2 regions of the Kocuria sp. KH4 genome follow, and region 1 is predicted to be linked to the other one. Evidence: riboswitches for the same ligand, from Rfam matches in the RefSeq annotation. Region 1 holds a riboswitch; the other holds the start of a gene.
The links. A riboswitch is a leader RNA that binds a small molecule or an ion and turns the genes downstream of it on or off. The one in region 1 is predicted to bind S-adenosylmethionine.
Positions count from the first base shown of each region.

Region 2: linked by a shared signal. The riboswitch ahead of ACWCOM_RS10790 (O-acetylhomoserine aminocarboxypropyltransferase/cysteine synthase family protein) and the one ahead of ACWCOM_RS08485 (methylenetetrahydrofolate reductase) in region 1 are both predicted to bind S-adenosylmethionine.

Region 1 covers NZ_JBSJYX010000009.1:1,807-5,233, reverse strand. Annotated here, with positions in the region: gene ACWCOM_RS08495 (hypothetical protein) at 1-717, opposite strand, end outside; gene ACWCOM_RS08490 (glycosyltransferase) at 705-1,697, opposite strand; SAM riboswitch class I at 1,919-2,021, shown strand; gene ACWCOM_RS08485 (methylenetetrahydrofolate reductase) at 2,090-3,010, shown strand; gene ACWCOM_RS08480 (phospholipase D-like domain-containing protein) at 3,133-3,427, shown strand, end outside.
Region 2 covers NZ_JBSJYX010000013.1:21,812-25,238, forward strand. Annotated here, with positions in the region: gene ACWCOM_RS10785 (cystathionine gamma-synthase) at 1-206, opposite strand, end outside; gene ACWCOM_RS10790 (O-acetylhomoserine aminocarboxypropyltransferase/cysteine synthase family protein) at 215-1,543, opposite strand; SAM riboswitch class IV at 1,559-1,691, opposite strand; gene ACWCOM_RS10795 (Lrp/AsnC family transcriptional regulator) at 1,821-2,273, opposite strand; gene ACWCOM_RS10800 (thiamine pyrophosphate-dependent enzyme) at 2,526-3,427, shown strand, end outside.

The DNA.
Region 1 (3,427 bases):
GAAGAGCGCGGCGCCCAGGGCGGCGCCCGCGCAGCCCAGCCGGACCGAACGGCCGGCCCCGAGCGTGGCGAGGAGCACCGACAGGAAGATGAACGCGATGGAGATCGACTGGCTGAAGGAGGTCGAGGGGGTGGACAGCAGGTTCGTCCCCGCGACGTAGGGCAGCACGAGGGCCAGCCCCACGGCGGTGGAGGTCCGGGCGCGCAGGGCGAGGAACGCCCCGGCCAGGGCGACCACCATGAGGGTGCCCGAGACGATCCGCAGCCCCTCCAGCCCCGCCACGGCCAGCACGGGGCGGGTGAGCACCGTGTAGCCGGCCCAGTACTTGAAGTAGTCGTTGTCCTCGAGCACGGCCCCGTCGGCGATGGCCCGGAGCTGCTCCGGCCCGCCGCCGCAGGTGGCGATCCGGGGCATCCGGACGGCCCGGCTGAACGCGGACTCCTCCGGGGACGCGCCCAGGCCCGTGCCCGCGACCACGCACTCGGTGAAGGTGTCCGCCGGGGTGCCCATCCGGTCGACGGTGCCGTGCGGGCCGTAGGTGCCGTCCTCGACCGCGGCGAGGAGGTGCTCGACGACGGGCCGGTCCGGCACGGCCTGGCCCACCACGAGCAGCCCGAAGAGGGCGAACTGCAGGACCACCAGCATGCCCAGGCCCTGGAGCCAGGGGCGCAGCGGGGCCAGGCGGTCGCCGGTGCCCGCCGGGATCACCGGGCCCACCGGCGCTCCTGCGCGGCGGGCGGCAGGGGACGGTCCGCCCCGGCCGCCCCGCTCCACGGCGGGGCGGGCTGGCGCAGGTAGAACAGCCGGGAGGTCTCCCGGCGGATCCTCGCCTGCCCGTGCAGCAGGACGCCCATCAGCAGGAACACCCCGGCCAGGACCACGAGGGTCGCGGCCAGGAACGCCGTCGGGAAGCGGGGCACCAGCCCGGTGGCCGCGAACTCCACCACCACGGGCAGGCCCAGGACCAGGCCGAGCAGGAACAGCGCGCACGAGACGGCGCCGGTGACCAGGAAGGGCCGCTCCTGGAAGAGCAGCTGGGCGAAGATGCCCAGGATCCGGAAGCCGTCGTGGTAGGTCCGCAGCTTGCTCTCGCTGCCCTCGGCCCGGTCGCGGAAGCCCACCTCCACCTCGGTCTGCGGCACGCGGGCGTTGACCGCGTGGACGGTCAGCTCGGTCTCGATCTCGAACTCGCGGGACAGCGCCGGGAAGGACTTCACGAAGCGCCGCGAGAAGACCCGGTAGCCGCTGAGCATGTCGGTGACCTGCCGGCGGAAGGCGAAGGTGACGAGGGTGTTGAAGAACCGGTTGCCGGACTCGTGGCCGGCCCGGTAGGCGGTGCCGCTGACCTGGCGGCGCACCCCGAGCACGTGGTCGTAGGGACCCGCCAGCAGGGTCGCGATCATCCTGGGCGCGTCGGCGACGTCGTAGGTGTCGTCGCCGTCGATGAGCAGGTAGACGTCGGCGTCGAGGTCCGCGAAGGCCCGCCGCACCACGTTGCCCTTGCCCTTCTCCTCCTCGTGCCGCACGTGCGCGCCGGCCCGCCGGGCCGCCTCGGCGGTGCCGTCGGTCGAGCAGTTGTCGTAGACGTGGACCTCGATGCCGGGGACCGTGGCGTGCAGGTCGGTGACGACCTTCGCGATCGCGGCCTCCTCGTTGTGGCACGGCACGACCGCGACGATGCGGGGCGAACTGGGCATGGGGTCTCGTTCCTGGGGTCCGGGCGGCGGGGGCACGTTCATTATGGCCGGGAGCGGCCGGGGCGCGAACCGGTGCGCACCGCGCCGGGCCGCCCGGGACGCGCGTCGCCCGGCGTCGATGTTGCGCCGCGTGACGCGCCCGCCGTCACGATCGGCGCACCGGCGTCTTCCGCGCCGCCGGGCTTGGCCCCCGCCCGGGTCACCCGCTGGAATGGGTCCTGCATCTATCCAGAGCGGCTGAGAGACCTGGCTCGTCGACGCCGCAGCAACCATCCGCAGCCCCACGGGGCCGCGGAACGGTGCTCCCGCCAGGACCGATGGAGCTGTCGCAGCCTCCCGGGTCCGTCCCGGGACGGCCGGCGCCCTCCCTCGGGGTGACCCCAGGAGGTTCTGTGAGACGACCACCCGACCGGACGGCGCCGCCGTCGCTGTCCTACGAGCTCCGTCCGCCGCGCTGTGCGGCGAGCGCCGAGGCGCTGCTGCGGACCATCGAGGAGCTCGAGCCCACCCGCCCCGACCACGTCGCTGTCACGTACAGCGGGGACGCCCCGCGGCGGGCCGGCTCGCTCGCGCTGCTCGACCACCTCGTGGCCCGCACCGGCCTGCGGCCCCTGGCGCACCTCACGTGCGTGGGCAGCACACGGGCCGAGCTGGAGGAGACCGTCACGGCCCTGCTCCACCGCGGCGTCCGGGGCGTCCTGGCCCTGCGCGGGGACCTGGAGCCCGGCGCCGCGCCCGGCGAGCCGGCCCACGCCGGGGACCTGGTGGAGCTCGTGCGCGAGGTCGAGCAGCGCCACACCGCGTCCCTCGCCGGCGACCGGCTCGCCGTGGGCGTGGCCGCCTACCCGACCCGGCACCCCGAGTCGCCGTCCTCCCGCCACGACGTCGAGGTGCTGCTGGCCAAGCAGCGCGCCGGGGCGGACTTCGCGATCACGCAGGTCTACTTCCGCCCGCAGCGCTACGAGCGCCTCGTGGCCTCGACCCGCGCCGCCGGGGTGACGATCCCGATCGTGCCGGGGATCATGCCGGTCACGGACCCCCGACGGCTGGCCGCGCTGTGCCGGCGCGCCGGACTCCGGACCCACCCGAGCCTGGCCGCGGCCCTGGAGGACGCCGCCGGCCCCGCCGAGCGGCACCGGGCGGGCGTGGCCTTCGCGACCCGCCTCGCCCGCGCGGCCCTGGACGCCGGGGCGCCCGGGCTGCACCTCTACACCGTCAACGAGCACCGGGCCGCCCTGGACCTGCTCGAGCGCGTGGACCTGCCGCGCGTGCCGCACCGGCCGGCGTCCCTGCCGGACCTGCTGCCCGCCTGAGCAGCGCGGGACGACGCCCGGGGCCTCCCTGGAGCACCTCGTGGCGGCGGTGCCCGCCTGCCGGGCGCTCCGGGAGGGGCGCCGCCGGCACCGGGGCGGGAGCGCCCCGGTACGCTGGGCGGATGACGTCCCCTCGCGCCACGGGCCCCCGCATGCTCCGCTCCCTCGCCGTCCGGTCGGTCGTGGGCATGGTCGCCGTCCAGGCCGCGGTGGTGGCCACCCTCGTGGCCGCCGACGCGATCAAGCGCCGGCAGCGGGCCCAGCGCTCCGGCTTCCCGCGCCCCGGCACCTTCGAGCACACGGTCGCGGACACCGGGACCACGGTGTACACCTACGGGGAGGACCTCTACCGGGACATGCTCGCCGCGATCCGCGGCGCGCAGCGGCAGGTGCTGCTGGAGACCTTCATCTGGAAGG
Region 2 (3,427 bases), on a different contig from region 1:
AGCTGCTCCTCGAAGCCGTTGCGGGTGGGGTTCGAGCCGCGGCTGTACTCGTGGCCGGCGCGCAGGACGTTGATCCCGTCCTGGGCGAAGGTGGAGGTCTGGTAGACCGGCGGGATGACGGCCCCGGTCAGCGGGTCGGGCTGCTGGCCGGCGTGGACGGCGGTGGTGGTGAAGCCCTGCCGGCGGGTGGTGACGGTCTGACTCATGGTGGGGCTCACTTCCGGAAGTTCGAAACGGTCTCGAGCACGGCGTCGAGGGCCTGGCCGAGGTCGGCCACGAGGTCCTGCGGGGCCTCGAGGCCGACCGAGAGCCGGATGGTGGTCTCGGCGATCCCGCCGGCCCGGCGCTGCTCGGGCGTGAGCCGGCAGTGGGTCATCGCGGCCGGGTGGGCCACGAGGCTGCGGGTGTCGCCGATGTTGGCGACCAGCTTGAACAGCCGCAGCCCGTCGATGAAGGGCCCCACGGCGGCGTCCGGGGCCGCGAGGTCGAAGGAGAACACGGAGCCGGTGCCGCGGGGGAAGTCCCGGGCCGCGATCCCGGCCCCGGGGTCCCCCGGCAGCCCGGGGTGGTGCACGCGTGCGACGGCGGGGTGACCGGCGAGGAACTCGGCCACGGTCAGCGCCGAGGCCGTGTGCCGGGCCACCCGCAGGTCGAGGGTCTCGGTGCCCTGCAGGATCTGGCTGGCGTTGAACGGGGACAGCGTGGTGCCGAGGTCGTGCACGTACTTGGCCCGGACCAGGTGCAGGTAGGGGCTGGCGCCGGCGCACCTGTCGAGCAGGCTCTGCCCGCCCCAGCGGGCGCGGGCGCGGGTGAACTGCGGCCACCTCTCGGGCTGCGCGGACCAGTCGAACGTCCCGCCGTCCACGACCGCCCCGGCGAGGGCGTTGCCGTGGCCGCCGAGGAACTTGGTGGCCGAGTGCACCACGATGTCCGCGCCCTTCTCCAGCGGCCGGTACAGCGCCGGGGAGGCGAGGGTGTTGTCGACGACGACGGGCACCCGGGCCGCCCGGGCGACGTCGGCGATCCCGGGCAGGTCCGGCAGCGTGGCCAGCGGGTTGCCGATGGACTCGAGCAGGAAGGCCCGGGTGTCGGGGCGCACGGCCGCGGCCCAGGCGCCGGGGACGGTGGGGTCCACGAAGTCCACCTCGACGCCGTGGTCGGCCAGCGAGTCGGTGAGCAGGTCCACGGTCCCGCCGTAGAGCTTCTCGGAGGCGACCAGGTGCCTGTCCTCCCCCTGGCCGAGCAGGGCCAGCAGCGCCACGGCCACCGCGGCCTGCCCCGAGCCGGTGGCCACGGCTCCCCTCCCGCCCTCGAGCTCGCTGATCCGCTGCTCGAGCACGGCGACCGTCGGGTTGCCGGTGCGGGTGTAGGTGAAGCCGGCCCGGGTCTGGGCGAACATCTGCCGGGCGGCCTCGTAGTCCGGGAACTCGAAGGCGGCGCTCTGGTAGATCGGCACCGTGAGGGTGCGCTGCCCGGGGTCGTGGTCGGCGCCGGCGTGGATCTGCCGGGTCGAGAGGTCCTGGTCGGTCACGGGGAGGGACATGGCGCGGCTCCTGTGCGCTTGCTCTTACCCGCACCGGTCACCCGTCGCACGGCAACGGGGATGCAGGCCGCTTCCTCATCCGAACCACCCGGTGAGCATGGGGTTGGTGCGCGACCCAGTCGGAGCTTGGCGGTCGCGTCTCGTGAAGCTGGGACCACACTATGCGGGAGGCGCACCGGCGCCGTTCCACGACCGAAGATGACGTCCGTGACGGATCGTGACGCCGTTCGTGACACCCCCGTGACGACGTCCGTGACGGCCCGCGCGCCGGGGCGGGTCACGCCCGGGTGTCGATGTCCTCGAAGATCAGGAACGTCTGGGTGTCCACCACGCCGGGCAGCTGCTGGACGTGCTCGAAGATCACCTGCCGCAGGTGCACCGTGTCCACGGCGCGCACCAGCAGCATGACGTCGAAGTTCCCGCCCACCAAGGCGATGTGGTGCACCGCCGGGATCGCCTGCAGCTGCCCGCACAGCTCCCGCCAGGTGTTCTGCTGCAGCTTCAGCGTCACGTAGGCCGAGGCCTGCAGCCCGGCGCGCACCGGGTCGATCACGGTGCCGAAGCGCAGGATCACCCCTTCGTCGCGCAGCCGGTTGATGCGGGCGTAGGCGTGGGCGCGGGAGACGTGCACGGCCGCGGCGATCGCGGTCACCGACTGCCGGGCGTCCCGGGAGAGCTCGGCGAGGATCTTGCGGTCGGTCTCGTCCAGCGGGACGGGGGTCGAGGGCACGGCGGGCTCCTTCGGGGCGGGGTGCGAGGGCGGGACATGAGGGCGGGACCTATGTCGGACGAATGCGTGTGTCCCACGCCACAGTAGAACATTTCGTCCACGCGGACGGCACCCCTGCGCGCAGGAATCTGGACTTTCCCGGGCGCCTGGATACGAACCGGCTGTTCTTCCCATACTGGGCGGACAGAACTTCAGCGGCCTTCCCGCCGTCCCGCGTCCCCACCCGGACCGGGGACCGACCGAGGGGACACCATGAGCCAGACCGTCGAGACCCCCGAGGACCCGATCCTCCGGGCCTCCCAGAGCTTCGGCATCACGCCGGAGCAGTACATGCTCCCGGCCCGCGGCGAGATCCGGATGGTGGACCCCGCCGGCCGCCTGCTGCCGGCCCACGAGCAGGGCACCGAGCCCGGCCACGAGTACCCGCTGCCCGCGGGGGACGTGCTGCTGGGCGCCTACGAGAAGCTGGTGGTGGGCCGCCGGGTCAACGACCAGAACTCCGCGCTGGTGCGCCAGGGCCGGATGGCCGTCTACCCCTCCAGCCACGGGCAGGAGGCCTGCCAGGTCGCCGCCGCCCTGTGCCTGCGGCCGGGCGACTGGCTGTTCCCCACCTACCGGGACACCGTGGCCGTGATGACCCGGGGCGTGCGGCCCCTGGACGTGATGTCGATCTTCCGCGGCGAGTGGCACGGGGGCTACGACCCCCACGAGCACCACGTCGGCATCCAGTCGACCCCGCTCACCACCCAGCTGCTGCACGCGGTGGGCGTGGCCCACGCCGCGAAGCTGCGCGGCGAGGACACCGTGGTCCTGGCCATGTGCGGCGACGGCGCCACGAGCGAGGGCGACTTCCACGAGGCCCTGAACTTCGCCGCCGTGTTCAAGCTGCCGGTCGTGTTCTTCGTGCAGAACAACGGCTACGCGATCTCCGTGCCCCTGTCCCAGCAGTCGGCCGCCCCCAGCCTGGCCCACAAGGCGGTCGGCTACGGCATGGCCGGGGAGCGGGTGGACGGCAACGACCTGGTGGCCCTGCTCGCCACGCTGGGCCGCGCCGTGGACCTGGCCCGCGCCGAGTCCGAGCCCCTCCTCCTGGAGGCCCACACCTACCGCATGCAGGCCCACACCAACGCCGACGACGCGACCCGCTACCGCGA